3 regions of the Methylocystis borbori genome follow, and region 2 is predicted to be linked to each of the others. Evidence: predicted binding sites of a transcription regulator. Region 2 holds the regulator's gene; each other region holds the start of a gene.
What was found. The regulator PhoB, encoded in region 2, activates phosphate uptake and scavenging genes when phosphate is short. The targets are predictions, from matches to a motif close to TGTCATNNANCTGTCAT.
Positions count from the first base shown of each region.

Region 1: the regulator PhoB is predicted to act here: its motif matches at 3,496-3,512, upstream of V3H18_RS10985 (pyruvate kinase).
Region 3: the regulator PhoB is predicted to act here: its motif matches at 1,484-1,500, upstream of V3H18_RS01205 (YdcH family protein).

Region 1 is NZ_JAZHYN010000030.1:29,635-34,785, forward strand. It holds gene V3H18_RS10975 (DUF1192 domain-containing protein) at 1-73, shown strand, start outside; gene aspS (aspartate--tRNA ligase) at 170-1,960, shown strand; gene V3H18_RS10985 (pyruvate kinase) at 1,988-3,451, opposite strand; gene V3H18_RS10990 (50S ribosomal protein L25/general stress protein Ctc) at 3,680-4,339, shown strand; gene pth (aminoacyl-tRNA hydrolase) at 4,471-5,076, shown strand.
Region 2 is NZ_JAZHYN010000016.1:25,476-30,626, forward strand. It holds gene V3H18_RS07290 (aspartate aminotransferase family protein) at 1-63, opposite strand, end outside; gene V3H18_RS07295 (GcrA family cell cycle regulator) at 483-1,001, shown strand; gene phoB (phosphate regulon transcriptional regulator PhoB) at 1,148-1,894, opposite strand; gene phoU (phosphate signaling complex protein PhoU) at 1,891-2,607, opposite strand; gene pstB (phosphate ABC transporter ATP-binding protein PstB) at 2,631-3,422, opposite strand; gene pstA (phosphate ABC transporter permease PstA) at 3,419-4,261, opposite strand; gene pstC (phosphate ABC transporter permease subunit PstC) at 4,276-5,151, opposite strand, start outside.
Region 3 is NZ_JAZHYN010000002.1:75,500-80,650, forward strand. It holds gene V3H18_RS01200 (protein adenylyltransferase SelO) at 1-990, opposite strand, end outside; gene V3H18_RS01205 (YdcH family protein) at 1,212-1,391, opposite strand; tRNA gene V3H18_RS01210 (tRNA-Val) at 1,654-1,728, shown strand; gene V3H18_RS01215 (hypothetical protein) at 1,795-2,388, opposite strand; gene V3H18_RS01220 (hypothetical protein) at 2,657-2,974, shown strand; gene V3H18_RS01225 (glycosyltransferase) at 3,354-4,748, shown strand; gene V3H18_RS01230 (glycosyltransferase) at 4,745-5,151, shown strand, end outside.

The sequences.
Region 1 (5,151 bases), on a different contig from region 2:
CGCGCGGCTCGAAGCGGCGCGCGCCGCCAAGGACGCCGCCGGGGCCGCCGCGGAGGCCTTCTTCAAGAGATAGCCTCGTCTTGACAGGGGGCGAGCCCCCATGCCCTTTCTGCGCGCCACAACGGACCCGCACGGGCCGATCCTCCTTTTTTGAAGACTGAAAGCGCCCATGAACAGGCCCTTCCACCGCTACCGTTCGCATAATTGCGGAGAACCGAACGAGGCGCTCGCGGGCGAAAAAATTCGCCTCTCCGGCTGGTGCCACCGCATCCGCGACCATGGCGGCGTACTCTTTATCGATCTGCGCGATCATTACGGCCTCACGCAATGCGTGGTCGATCCCGATTCGCCCGCCTTCGCCCAGGCGGAGAAGCTGCGCTCCGAATGGGTTGTGCGCCTGGACGGCGAGGTGAGGAAGCGCCCGGCCGGCACGGAGAACCCCGACATGCCGACGGGCCTAGTCGAGGTCTATGTCGCCGAGATCGAGGTTTTGGGCGCCGCGGCCGAACTGCCGCTGCCGGTCTTCGGCGACCAGCTCTATCCCGAGGATACGCGGCTCAAATATCGCTTCCTCGATCTGAGGCGCGAGAAGCTGCACCAGAACATCATGCTGCGCGGGCGCATCATCGACAGCATCCGCACGCGTATGAAGCAGGCGGGCTTTTTCGAATTCCAGACGCCGATCCTGACCGCCTCCTCGCCCGAGGGCGCGCGCGACTTTCTCGTGCCCTCGCGCCTGCATCCGGGCAAATTCTACGCGCTGCCGCAGGCGCCCCAGCAATTCAAGCAGCTCCTCATGGTCGCGGGCTTCGACCGCTATTTCCAGATCGCGCCCTGCTTTCGCGACGAGGACGCGCGCGCCGACCGCTCGCCCGGCGAATTCTATCAGCTCGACGTCGAGATGAGCTTCGTCACGCAGGAAGACGTGTTCGAGGCGATGGAGCCGGTGCTGCGCGGCGTCTTCGAGGAATTCTCGGGCGGGCGCGCCGTGACGCAAAAATTTTCGCGCATTCCCTTCCGCGAGGCGATGCTGAAATATGGCTCCGACAAGCCGGATTTGCGCAATCCGCTGATCATCGCCGACATCACCGAAGAATTCGCGCGCGAGGACGTCAGCTTCAAGGCGTTCAAGGGCAAGACCGTGCGCGCGATCCCGGCGCCGGGCGCCGCCGCGCAGCCGCGCAGCTTTTTCGACAAATTGAACGATTGGGCGCGAAGCGAAGGCGCGCCGGGCCTCGGCTATGTCATCTTCGAGGAGGAAAGCGGCGCGCTGATCGGCAAAGGTCCGATCGCGAAATTCATCCCGGCGGAAGCGCAGGCGGCGATCGGGGCCAAGGCCGGCGTGAAAGCGGGCGACGCGGTCTTCTTCTCGGCCGGCGAAGAAACGGCGGCGGCGAAACTCGCGGGCGCGGCGCGCATCCGCATCGGCAATGAGCTCGGCCTCTCCAAAACCGACGTTTTCGAATTTTGCTGGATCGTCGATTTCCCGATGTATGAGTGGAACGAGGAAGATAAGAAGATCGACTTCTCGCATAATCCCTTCTCTATGCCGCAAGGGGGCATGGAGGCGCTGGAGAACCAAGACCCGCTCACGATCCTCGCCTATCAATATGACATCGTCTGCAATGGCGTGGAGCTGTCGTCTGGCGCGATCCGCAACCATCGTCCCGACATTATGAAGAAGGCGTTCGAGATCGCCGGCTATGGCGAGGAGACGCTTATCGAGAAATTCGGCGGCATGTATCGCGCCTTCCAATATGGCGCGCCGCCGCATGGCGGCATCGCCCCTGGCGTCGACCGCATCGTCATGCTGCTCGCGGGCGAGGAGAATTTGCGCGAAGTGACGCTCTTCCCGATGAATCAGCGCGCCGAGGATTTGCTCATGGGCGCGCCGTCGGAAGCGACGATGAAGCAATTGCGCGAACTGCACATCAGGCTGAATCTGCCGGAGAAGGGATAAAACGATCCCGACCGGATAATTTGACGCCTATCTCCAGGCCTGCAGCTTTGCGAGCCGGGCGAATTTCTTCGACTGGTGGCGTTCCATCCGCGTGATGACGTCGCGCAAGAAACGCACGCCTTGCGGCAGATAATCGCCCTTGTTGAGCATGACGCAGTCGGCGCGTTGCGCCATCGCGGCGTCGGTGGTCTCGGGCCGGCTGGCCACGCCTTCATGGACGAGCTGGTCGAGAACCTGCGTCGCCCAGATGACAGGGACATGCGCGGCCTCGCAGAGCCACAGGATTTCTTCCTGCATCTCGGACAGGCGCGCGAAGCCGACCTCGACCGCAAGATCGCCGCGCGCGATCATCACCGCCGTCGGATGGCGCGCCGCCGACTGAACGATCAGGCGGGGGAGATTGCGGATGGCGAGCGGCGTTTCGATCTTCAGGACAAGCGCTTGCGGAGGCTTTTCGCTGCGCCGCGCGGCGAGTTCGGCCTGCAGCAGAACGATGTCGTCGACCCGCTGAACGAAGGAAAAGCCGACGATGTCCGCCGCGCGCGCGACCAGGTCGAGATCGGCGAGATCCTTGGGCGTAAGCGGCGGAAGTTCGAGGTCGATGGAGGGGAGGTTGACGCCTTTGTCCGGCTTGAACCGCATGCCTTTCGCCCGCGCCGCAACGATTTCGATCTCCGCGCCCTCGTCATTCACGGCGACGATCCGGCCCACGGCCTTGCCGTCGTCGAAAGAGATCTCCGCGCCCGGGCGCAGCTGCGAAATGACCTGCGGAAAATTCAGTGAAAAGGCGATGGGGCCGCTGCGCCGGTCGAGGCGGGCGACAAGATGCGGGCGCTCTCCCGGATGCAGGCGGTATTTCTCCGGCGCCCGCACGGCCTCTATCCGCAGCTTCGGCCCCGCAATGTCCATCAGAACCCGGCAGGGCCGGCCGAGACGCCGCGAGGCGGCGCGGACATTGTCGATCATATGCGTCCATGCCGCGGCGTCGTCATGGGCGCAATTGATGCGGGCGCAATCCATGCCGGCGTCGATCAGCGCCGCGACGAGGCTCGCGTCGGCCGCGGCTTCGCTCGGCAGCGTCGCCATGATGCGCGCCTGGCGCGCGCCCTCGCAGTCGCCGAAGATTTGGTCGCAGGCGCGGATCAACGCATCCTCCCCCGCGCGCATCGCTTCGCGCGGCGGATAGTCCGCTTCTTCGCCGCAAAGTCTGCGCAGGGTCGCGAGCAACGCGTCGAGCGCCGTCATGACATCCGCTTCGCTGCGGCCGAGCGAGGAGAGGCCGTAAGCGGAAAGGCGCAGTTGCAGCAGGGTCAAATCATGGCTGCGGAGCGCGAGATAATGGGCGAGATTGCGCGCCCCCGCGCTCGTCGCCTCCCAATCCAGAAGGCGCGTCTCGCCTTCGCGCGCCACGGCGTCGCGCAGCGCGGCGACCTCGTCTCGAATTTGGCGCAGCTCAAGCGTCGCGTCGGCGGCTTTCAGGCCCTCGTCCATATCTGTCGCATATCTTGCCATGAGCGCCACCTGCGCCGAGCAAGATGACGGATTTATTACGAGGCGCCCCGCGCGTGGCGTAACGGACCGGCGGCCAGGTTTTTAGGGACGCGCTAGGCCCCCGCCTTGCCACGCCCCGCGCCCTTCCCTATAAACCCGCCGGCGCCTGCGTTTCCGACACCCCTGGAGGCGAAGCGGCGCTTTTTCTTTTGACTAAAGGACACCGACATGGCCGAGACCAAAAAGCTCGCGGCCACGGTGCGCAGCGGGACAGGCAAGGGGGCCGCCCGCAGCGTTCGCCGTGAGGGCCGCATTCCAGCAGTATTATATGGCGGCGGCGAAGCGCCGCAGCCGCTCTCGCTGGACAAAAAGAACGTCACCCAGCTCATCTTCGCTGGCCATTTCCTCACGACGATCTTCGAACTCGACATCGAGGGCAAGAAGGAGCGCGCCATCCCGCGCGACTATCAGCTCGACGTCGTTAAGGACACGCCGCTCCATGTCGATTTCCTGCGGCTGAAGCCGGGCTCGCGCCTGCGCGTCAACGTGCCAGTGCATTTCGTTAATCACGACGCCTCGCCCGGCCTGAAGCGCGGCGGCTCGCTCAACATCGTCTTTCATACGATCGAGATGCTGGTCCCGGCGGATAATATTCCCGAGGCCGTCACCGCCGATCTGACGGGCCTCGACTTCAACGATTCGCTGCAGATTTCGGCGATCCCGCTGCCGGAAGGCTGCAGGCCGACGAACCCCGAGAAGAATTTCACCGTCGCGAGCCTGACGCCGCCGGCCGGGGCCGGCGCCGAAGAGGCGCCTGCCGCAGCCGCCGCGCCAGCGAAGGCCGCCCCGGCCAAGGCCGCTCCGGCGAAGGAAGAGAAGAAGAAATAGCCCCCTGTCCCTCTCCCGCAGCGCTTCGCTCGCGGGAGAGGGAAGGCTAACGGTCGGCGCTCTCGCGACGCGCCGACGCAGCGCCGGTTCTACTCCCTCTCCTGGGCGGCGGGAGAGGGTTGAGGTCTTTCATGCTGCTCCTTGTCGGCCTCGGCAATCCCGGACGCGCCTACGCCAGGAACCGTCACAATATCGGCTTCATGGCGCTCGAAGCCATCGCCAAGCGCCACGGCTTTCCGCAGGCGCGGGCGCGCTTTCAGGGCCTTCTCAGCGAAGGGACGATCGCCGGCGCGCGCGTCCTGCTGCTCGCGCCGCAGACCTATATGAACGAGAGCGGCCGTTCGGTTGGCGAGGCCGCGCGCTTTCACAAGATCGGCCTCGACGAGATCGTTGTCATGCATGACGAACTCGACCTCGCGCCGGCCAAATGCCGCATCAAGACCGGCGGCGGCGTCGCCGGCCATAATGGCCTGCGCTCCATCACCGCCCATATCGGCAATGACTATAAGCGTGTGCGGCTCGGCATCGGCCATCCCGGCGACAAGGCGCTGGTGCATTCCTATGTGCTGAGCGATTTCGCCAAGAGCGAGGAGCCCTGGGTTTCAGCGCTGTGCGAGGCGCTCGCGGACAACGCCGCGCTCCTCGTCAGGGGCGACGACGCCGGCTTGCAAAACAGACTGCATCTCGCGCTTCAGGCCAAGGGCTTCGACGCCGTAAAGCGCGTCGGCGAGGCGTGAATTTCTCCTAAACCATGGATGAACAAAGGTTTCAGCGCTGATTCAGGGCGGCTATGCGAAAGTCGGCGCGTTGAT
Region 2 (5,151 bases):
GCCTTCTCCGCGCGTGAAGGCGAGATCGGCCCGCGCATAGGTCGGAAACAGCGCTGACGTCAAAAGTCCTGCTCCATCAGGCCCGCCGCCGCAGGGGCCAGAAAAACAAAGCGCCGCCTTTTTAGGGCGGCAGTTCAAGACGGGATTTTAAGCTTGCGGCGCGGCGCGGTCAAATCCATGGCGGGCCGTGGTTTGTCGGCGGCGAACCGCGGCGGCAAGCGAGGCTTTGGAGAAGATAAAAATGAGTCTCATGGGCGCCGCCCACAGCGAAAGACTGTTGAGAACCCCCTCTTGCGCTTGCCAGCGGGACTCTCGCGTGATTCAAAATAAATCCATGAGTTTTTAGTGAGCGCCCGCGGCGTGGGTTGGGGCGCGTTCTCTCGAGTGTTGATGCGCGTTTCATCGCCGCTGCGCCTAAACGCCAGCGCTGCGGTCGGGGAAAGACTCCGATCCGCGCTCGACCCGATGGAGGGGAGAATCCAATGTCATGGACCGACGAACGCGTCGAACTGCTGCGCAAACTGTGGACCGACGGCTTGAGCGCAAGCCAGGTGGCCGCTGAACTTGGACCCGGCATCACGCGCAACGCCGTGATCGGCAAGATTCATCGCCTGGGACTCGCCGAGCGGGCGAAGACGGCGGCGGCGCCACGGCCGCGCGCGGCCAAACCGCCGCGTCAGAACCAGGCGCGCATGAACGGCGCGCCCACGCATGGCAATCTCGCTTTGGCCTTCGCGCCGCACGCCCTCGCCGCGCCCCGCGTTGCGCGGGAGGAGGAAGTGGTCATCCCCATTTCGGAGCGCGTGACGCTGATGGAGCTGCGCGAGTCCATGTGCCGCTGGCCGATGGGCGATCCGACGACGCCGGAATTTCGTTTCTGCGGCGGCAAGGCGACGGTCGGCGGCGGACCCTACTGCGGCTATCATGCGCGGGTCGCCTATCAGCCGGCGCAGGACAGACGCCGCGCGCGCGATCAATTGCGGGCGCAACGCTACGCGTGATGCGCGGCGCGTCGCGCCGTCTACGCGCGAACGGCTCGGCGGCGTTCGCGATGCGTAACGAACGTCATGGATGTCGCTCAGGATTTCCGCTCGGGACTGCGCCTCGGCGGGAATGACGCCAAGCGCATGGATCAATCAGATCCGTATCAGTCGTGTCCGAAAGTCTCGTCGAAGGAATAGCCGGCGCCGCGCACGGTGCGGATCGGATCCTTTTCGCGGCCGCGGATCAGCGCCTTGCGGAGCCGGCCGACATGCACGTCGACCGTGCGCTCGTCGATCTCCGCCGACATGCCCCAGACGCTGTCGAGAAGCTGCGCGCGGGTGAAGACGCGGCCGGGCTTCTCCATGAAATATTCGAGCAGCCGGAATTCGGTCGGGCCGAGATGGATTTCACGCCCGCCGCGCCGCACGCGGCGCGTGTCGCGGTCGAGGTCAATGTCGCCGAGCGTGAGCTTAGACGCGACGCGCTCGGGACGGGCGCGACGCAGCAGCGCCCGCACCCGCGCCATGAGCTCTGGCGTCGAGAAGGGCTTGACGACGTAATCGTCGGCTCCGACCGAGAGGCCGCGCACGCGCTCCCCTTCCTCGCCGCGAGCGGTGAGCATGATCACCGGCATGTCCCTCGCGCTGTCGCGCGCGCGCAGGCGCCGGCAAATCTCCAGGCCGGAGACGCCCGGCAGCATCCAGTCCAGAATAACAAGATCGGGCGGCGACTCGGCGAGCCGCAGCTCCGCTTCGTCGCCATTGTCGACATGCTCGACCTGATAGCCTTCCGCCTCCAAATTATAGACCAGCAGCGTCGCGAGCGAGGTCTCGTCCTCGACGAGGAGAATGCGCGGCGCGCGATCGCCTTTCCCGTTCCGCTGAAGGACTGCGGAAGTCGTTTCGTTCATTGCGCCGCCTCGTCCTTGACCCCGAAGTCAGGTGCGCGCGATTTGGGCCGCTCCACCGGCATCGCCTCTCCGGTGACGAGATAGACGACAGTCTCGGAAATATTCGTGGTGTGGTCGCCGATCCGCTCGAGATTTTTCGAGCAGAACAGAAGATGCGTGCAAAAGGAGATGTTGCGCGGGTCCTCCATCATGAAGGTGAGGAGGTCGCGAAACACCGAATCCTCGAGCGCGTCGAGATCGGTGTCGTTTTCCCAGACCGCGCGCGCCCGCTCGGTGTCGCGCAGCGCATAGGCGTCGAGCGCGTCCTTCAATTGCATGGCGGCGATTTCGTGCATCGACTTGAGGCCGACGATGGCGCGCGGCACGCGCGCCTCCGAGGCGATCTTCAGCGTGCGTTTGGCGATGTTCTTGGCGAGATCGCCGACCCGCTCTATGTCGCCGGAGATGCGGATCGCGGCGATGCATTCGCGCAGATCCACCGCGAGCGGCTGGCGCCGCGCGATGGTGAGAATGGCGTTCTCCTCGATCTCGCGCTGCAGCGCGTCGAGCCGCGGGTCGCTGGAGACGACGCGATGGGCGAGATCGATGTCGAAGGCCGACAGCGCGTCCATGGCCTCGGCCAGCATCTTCTCCGCGACGCCGCCCATTTCGGCGATGCGCCGGCCGAGGGCTTCGAGGTCACGGTCATAGGATTTGACGATATGGTCGCTCATGAGCGCCGTCCTTGGATCGCTGGTTAGCCGAAACGGCCGGTGATATAGTCGAGCGTGCGCTTTTCTTGCGGCTTGTTGAACACGTCGTCGGTCTCACCGAATTCGACAAGCTCGCCGAGATACATGAAAGCGGTATAGTCGGAGACGCGCACCGCCTGCTGCATGTTGTGCGTGACGATCGCGATGGTGTAGCGGGAAGACAATTCGTCGATCAGCTCCTCGACCTTCGCCGTCGAGATCGGATCGAGCGCAGAACACGGTTCATCGAACAGAATAATCTCAGGCTGCACCGCCACGCTGCGGGCGATGCACAGGCGCTGTTGCTGGCCGCCGGAAAGACCGAGTCCGCTGGTCTGGAGCTTGTCCTTCACCTCATCCCACAAGGCGGCGCCGCGCAGCGCGGCCTCGACGCGGGCGTCCATGTCGGCGCGCGGCAGCTTCTCGTAGAGCCGGATGCCGAAAGCGATGTTTTCGTAGATCGACATCGGAAAGGGCGTCGGCTTTTGAAAGATCATGCCCACCCGGGAGCGCAACGCGTTGAGGTCGATCGCCGGATCGAGAATATTTTCGCCGTCGAGCAGCACCTCGCCTTCGGCGCGCTGGCCGGGATAGAGATCGTACATGCGGTTCAGGACGCGCAGCAGCGTGGACTTGCCGCAGCCCGACGGGCCGATGAAAGACGTCACCTTATTCGTGTATAGCGGCATGGTGACGTTTTTGAGCGAATGCGACTCGCCGTAGTAGAAGTCGAGATTGCGCATCGAGACTTTGGTCAGCGGTTCCTTTACCTGGGCGATTTGAGCAGCGGCGTTCATTTCGATTTCCTCCGCCCGGCGCTGAGGGCGCGGGCCGCGATCGAGAGAGCGAGAACAGCGACGGTGATGAGCAGCGCGCCCGTCCAGGCGAGTTGCTGCCAGTCCTTGTATGGCGAGAGCGCGAACTGGAAGATGACGACAGGCAGGCTCGCCATCGGCGCGGCGAGGTCGCTGCTCCAGAACTGGTTGTTGAGGGCGGTGAACAGGAGCGGCGCGGTCTCGCCGGAGACGCGCGCGATGGCGAGCAACACGCCGGTGACAAGGCCGGCCTTGGCGGCGCGATAAGCGACCTTGCCGACGACATGGGAGCGCGGCGCGCCGAGCGCCGAAGCCGCTTCGCGCATCGACCCCGGCACCAGCAGCAGCATGTCCTCGGTAGTGCGCACGACGACGGGAACCACCAGCAAGGCCAGCGCCACGGCGCCCGAGATCGCCGAGAAATGCCCGATCGGGTGAACGAGGATCGTATAGACGAAGAGACCGACGACGATCGAGGGCGCGCTGAGCAGAATGTCGTTGATGAAGCGCACAACCACCGTCAGCTTCGTATAGCGTCCATATTCCGCCATGTAAGTGCCGGCCAGCATGCCGAGCGGCGTGCCGATCGCGACGCCGATGAGCGTCATGACGAGCGATCCGGCGATGGCGTTGAGCAGGCCGCCGTCCATGCCCGGCGGCGGCGTCATTTGGGTGAAGACGGCGGGCGAGAGGCCGCGCACGCCCTCATAGACGAGCGAAGCGAGGATCAGGAACAACCAGAACAGGCCGAACACCGCCGCCACCCAGCACAGGGTGATGGAGATGGAGTTGGCGCTGCGGCGTGAGGCGTAAAGCGACATGACTTCGATCTTTCTCACGCTGCCTTCCGCTCGATCCGCATCAGCATGTAGCGCGCGAAAGCGAGGACGATGAAGGTGATGACGAAGAGGATGAGGCCGAGTTCGATCAGCGCCGATGTGTAGAGGTCGCCGACCGCCTCGGTGAATTCATTGGCGATGGTCGCGGAAATGGTCGTGCCCGGCGCGAGCAGCGAGCCTGATATCTTATGCGCATTGCCGATGACGAAGGTGACCGCCATCGTCTCGCCGAGCGCGCGGCCAAGACCCAGCATCACCCCGCCGATGACGCCGACGCGCGTGTAAGGCATGACAACGTAGCGCATCACTTCCCACGTCGTCGAGCCGATGCCCCAGGCCGCCTCCTTCAGCACCGGAGGCACGGTTTCGAACACGTCGCGCGAGATCGACGCGATGAAGGGCAGGACCATGATGGCGAGGATGAAGCCCGCCGTCAGCGTGCCGATGCCATAGGGCGGCCCGGCGAAAAGCGTCGAGAAGATCGGAATGTCGCCGAAGGCCGAGATCAGCGCCGGCTGCACATGCTGCTGCAGGAAGGGCGCGAGCACGAAGAGGCCCCAGATGCCGTAGATGATCGAGGGGATGCCGGCGAGCAGTTCGATCGCCGTGCCGATCGGCCGGCGCAGCGAATAGGGGCAAAGCTCGGTCAGGAAGATCGCGATCCCAAGGCCCACGGGCACGGCGATCAGCATGGCGATGACGGAGGTGAGCACCGTGCCGTAGATCGCCGGCAGCGCGCCGAAATTCTCGGTGACGGGATTCCAGGATTGCGAGACGAGGAAGCCGATGCCGAACGTCTTCATCGCCGGCCAGGAGCCGTAAACGAGCGAGATGATCACGCCGCCGAGGATGACGAGCACGATCACCGCCGA
Region 3 (5,151 bases), on a different contig from region 2:
CTGGAAATTGCCCAAAATCCTGTCAGCCGACTCCAAGCCGGTCAGATGCATCAGGCATTCCGCGAGACGCCACAGGTTCCAGCCCAACGCGCCTGGCTGGCGGCCGAAGGCGTAAAGGCCCGACTCGTCGAAATAGGCGGCGGTGAAGGTCGGATCATAGACGGGCGCGAAGCGCCACGGCCCATAGTCGAAGCTCTCGCCCGTCACATTGATGTTGTCGGAGTTCAAGACGCCATGCACGAAGCCCGCCGCCATATAGCCGGCGCCGAGCCTCGCGACCCGCGCGACGACCTCTTCGAGAAAGCGGATGGCGCGCTCTTGCGCGGGAAGGTCGGCGAGGTCGGGAAAATAATGGCGGCACACGTGGTCCAGCAGCCGATCGAGCGCCTCCTTATCGTCATGGAAGGCGAGGCGCTGAAACGTGCCGATGCGGATATGCGAATGCGACAGCCGCACCAACACGCTCGAACGCGTCGGCGACGGTTCGTCGCCGCGATAGAGCGCTTCGCCCGTCTCGATAAGGCTGAAAGTCTTGGAGGTATAGACGCCGAGCGCCTCGAGCATTTCCGTCGCAAGAATTTCGCGCACGCCGCCCTTGAGGGTCAGCCTTCCGTCGCCGCGCCGCGACCAGGGCGTCTGGCCGCTTCCCTTGGTGCCGAGGTCGAGCAGACGCCCGTCCTCAGCGTCGCGCAATTGCGCGAAGAGAAAGCCGCGCCCGTCGCCGAGATCTTGGTTGTAAACGCGAAATTGATGGCCGTGGTAGCGCAGCGCCAAAGGCTGGGCGAGGCCGTCGGGCAGGGGCGCGAAACGGCCGAAATGCTCGATCCATTCGGCGTCGCTCAAGGCGTCGAGCCCCACGCGCGCCGCCCACCGCTGATTGCGGTAGCGCAGCCTATGCTCGGGGAAACTCGCGGCGTCGACGCGGTCGAAGAAGGGGTCGCCAAGAGCCTCATGGAGCGTCTCGGCGCGGTAGCGGTCAGTCAGCGGCATCGGGCGTTTGTAACGCAAATCCCGCGCCGCGACGCGCGCGACGCAAAAAAATAGGCGGAGATCGCTCTCCGCCTGTGGCGCTGGGCAGGAAAACCCGTGATGGGAAGCGCTTAGGCAAGCTCCGAAAAAGTTACCAGACTTTTTCGATCAGAACTCGCTCCAGCTCTATGATCGGCGCGATTTCCTATCGATCGGAGGATTCCGTCGGATCGGAAAGCGCGCTAATGGCGCGTTTCGCTGATCGTCAGCTTGACTAATTCGTCCTTGATCTGCAGCTTTTTGCGCTTGAGCTCGATGATTTTCAGTTCATCGGCCGTGGGATGAAGCTGCTCCTGCTCGATTTCCTTTTTGAGCGCCTCGTGGCGGCGTTGGAGTTCGACGATATGGCCCTGTAAGGACATGCGAAACCTCCTTGTTTGCTCTCTCGACGAGCGAGCGCAATTTTTGATTTTGCCACAACGCCGCCGCTTCGCAAGACCGGAAATGGCGGATGCGTCATAAATCTTTTATGCGCGCGGCCTACAGCGTTCACGGATTCTCAATCCTTTGAGAGGCTTGGCGTATTACGCGATTCTCTTTGTCGCAGCGCGCCGACGCGTCGATGCGCTTGCGCGCCGCGATTTTCGCCAGTATAGACGGCGCTCCGGCCGCCCCGGCGGCTAAGGGCGCGTAGCTCAGCGGGAGAGCACTACGTTGACATCGTAGGGGTCACAGGTTCAATCCCTGTCGCGCCCACCATTGGCCACAGCGAGAAAAAGCCGCGTTTTTAGGGACAGGCTCGGCCGCTGGGCCTCAATTCCCCTCTCAGGCGTTCGCCGCTTCGTTCTTCCCAGTCTTGCGCTCCGCATCGGATTGAGCAGGCGAAATCTTTCGCGCCCATGTCAGGACAGCGCCGCCGATAGCGAGAAGAGCGACCCATATCCCGTTTGCGGTTTCGAGCTGCTTCTTTATGAATTCAAGCCACTCGCTGGCGCTTTCCGGCCAGCCCACCTCCACGCTGATCTTTTGCGTCAAGGTGCGGACGGTTCTTCTCACGTCCTTGCCTTGCAGCGGGATGAAGGCGTCGAATGTCAAGATGAGCGTTTGTTCGCCTGCGGCCTTGGGAGTGACTTTCCAAGACCAAGTCGTCAACTCGTCTTCTGAAACCGCCTGCTCCTGCGGGCCGGCAGGGGAAATATCGAACGCGCTGCCGCCAGAAAGCGTCGCAGCCACCCTGTCGGAAACTTTTAAGGGGACCACGGTCGGCGTTCCCAAATGATCGACTTCGCGCGCCAGCGTCTCCTTTGGCATTTTGGCTGAGAGCTTGGCGACGATCTCCAGGTCTTTGCCGAGACGAGCCCTCGGGGGCGAGTTAAAGGCGACATTGGCGTCTACCAGACGGCGGATCGCTTCGTCCACAAGCTTGAGGGGCGAGGCGAGGGACGGAGCTGGCTCCGCCGTAATCTCCCGGCTTTCGGCGACCTCCGAAGGCGCGGAAGGAAGGGGCGCCGCGGCTTCCCTCGGCGCCGTTCTGCTGCGGCGATGCCAACCATGGTGGGCGCGCCCGCTGGCGACCGCGGGTTCTTCTCCAGAAGGCTCCGTTGATCGATCTTGCTTCGCCGAGGCGCGCTTCGTTCCCCGACTTTTGGCCGCCTCCGCCTTTATGGCGCGCGGATTCCATTTCTCTATGGCCTTTTCTATCGGCGCCGCGGCTTCCGTTGGGCTCGCCGCAATCATCGGCGCCGTGGGCGCGGCCTTAGGCGTCGCGGAGGTCTCGACCATCGCCGACGTCTTGAAAGGCGGGGGGGCCGCCTTTTCCTCCTCCACCGTCGGAGCGGCGGTTTCCGCTGATGTCTCCTCAGCCGTCGTCTCTGCAGGCTCCCCCACAAGCGTCGCCGCCGGCTCGCTCGGCGTCGATGCGTCGACCCGCGAGGCCGAGGGTTTTTCTTCAACCGCCGCCGGCGGCGCTTTAACGGCGTGGAGATTGGACGACAGGAACGAGTAGGCTAACCCTCCGGCGCCGAGAAGGAAAAGGCCGCCGCCAAGGGTAAGGAGGATTTTCTTTAGGGCTGTATCGCCAAATTTCGCACGCCAACTCATTTTGAAAATCTTTGGATGAGTTAATTAAAACAGCATGCGCCTGTTTAAGGGCGCTGTAAAGAGCCGCTTATGGCGACGCGTTGCGTTAGCCGGTATGTTGCGCGCTTCCACCCCCAGGATAGTGCAGGCGGGAAAGTTTACGGAAAAAGCGCTGCTGAGCGCGGAGGACCGCCGTCTTGCCCGTCTAAACACGACGCCCACGATCCGATTGCGGGGGACTTGCGCTTTGCGCGGCGGCTACAGTAGATGAGCCGATTCATTGCGCGAAACCTAAGGGGATGTGAATGCGTTGCGCCGTTCTTATGCCAAATATTTGGCGCGGCGGAATACTCAATTTCGGCGTGCTGATAAGCAATATTATTTCAGAAATTGAATTTGACGGCCGTTCGACGGAAGTGAGCTTCTGCGTGCCGAACGGATATAACCTCGATTTGATCGTGGGGCTCAACGATTCCGTTAACGTCATAACCTTCGATCACGCGCCCTATAAGGCGGATTTCGCTTTCAGGACGTTCGTGCAGAATAAAGCCGCCCCCTCGCTGAAAGATGTCCATGGAGTGGGGTCTTTGAACGACATGACCTATCCGCGCGCTTCGGGCGGCGCGCTGGATATTGTTTTAGCGGATGTCTGGGTTCTTTTGACGGGTCTCTTCAACTACGGCCCGATCATTCCGCTGAAGCCCTATCTCGTTTACGCCCCAGACTTCATTCAGCGAATCGTGCCCGAGATATACGACGACCCGCCTATCTCTCCGGCATGGATGATGAACGCATGGCAGGCGCTCGCCCTGCAGAGGAGCGCCGGGGTCATCGTCACGTCGAATCAGACGGGAAAGGACGCGCTGACCTACGCTGGCGTGCGCCCGGACAAAATCCATCGTTTGCCCATGGCGAACGCGCCATTGTTCAAGGAAGATCCCAACCTTGCTGAGAAGATTGTGCGCAAACGCAAAAAGATCGCTCAATATTTACCGGCGGAAGGCGGGCGCGCGCCGTCCAGCGCCTTGCCGCCCGCCGCGGCGAGGAAGACTTCCGACGAGGACCGCGGGCGAAACGAGGAAGAGACCCTCGACGATATTATCGCCGCGGACCGCCCTTATTTTCTTTGGGTCACCAACACGACCGTGCACAAAAATCAGCAAAGAGCGCTTCAAGCGCTGGAGCGATATTACGAAGAGGGCGGCGCCCTGCGCTGCGTGATTTGCGGGGCTGACACCGATCGATACCGCAAGCCATCGCAACTTCCAGTCGTAAACGCGATTTACGAGCGCCTGAGGTCGAGCCCGGCGCTGCAGGAGAACGCCTATCTCGCCGGCGAAGTGGGAAATGAAAGATTTCGGCAGCTTCTGACTGAAGCCGCCTTTCTCTGGCACAATGTGATTTACGATAACGGCACCTTCTCCGTCATCGAAGCGGCCCGGGTCGGCACGCCATGCCTTGTCTCCGCCTATCCGCAGATGATCGAAATATTGGAGCATTTCTCCATCGAGGCTGAGCTGTTCGACCCCTGGGACCTGGCGGACGCCGCGCGCGGCCTTAAGGCGATGGAGAAAAAATTGGCGGAGGGCGAGCCCCGCGCGCCCAAGGACATAGGCGATCAAGACAGAATCATTTTCCGCGAGAAATTGGCCGACTTGCTTCGCGGCGCCCTGCGCGAGACAACCGAGACTGCGCTGTGAACGCATCCGCCGAAGACTCTCCTTCGAAGCTCAGGATCGGCGTCGTCGTTCCCGGGCTGCATAAAGCGGCGTTTGGCGAAGGCCTGCTGCAATATCTCATTTTTCTGATCCGGGGGCTGACTCCCGGCGTCGCCCAACTGAACCTCGCCATGCGAGCGGAGTCGGTGGAGGCGTTCATGACCTGGCGCAGCCATATGCCGGCCGACCTGCAAGCCGACATCGTCGTCACTGGCGTCTCTCACACGATTCTAAGCGATCTTTGGCCGACCCCAGTCTCCGACGAGCAGCGCAATTGGGTCCGTAGCTTCGAAGCGGGAATCGATGTCTGGTTTCCGATCCAGCCTCACTACACGATCCTGGAATCGGCCTTGAAACCGGTGGTCGCGCTTTTCGCCGATTTTGT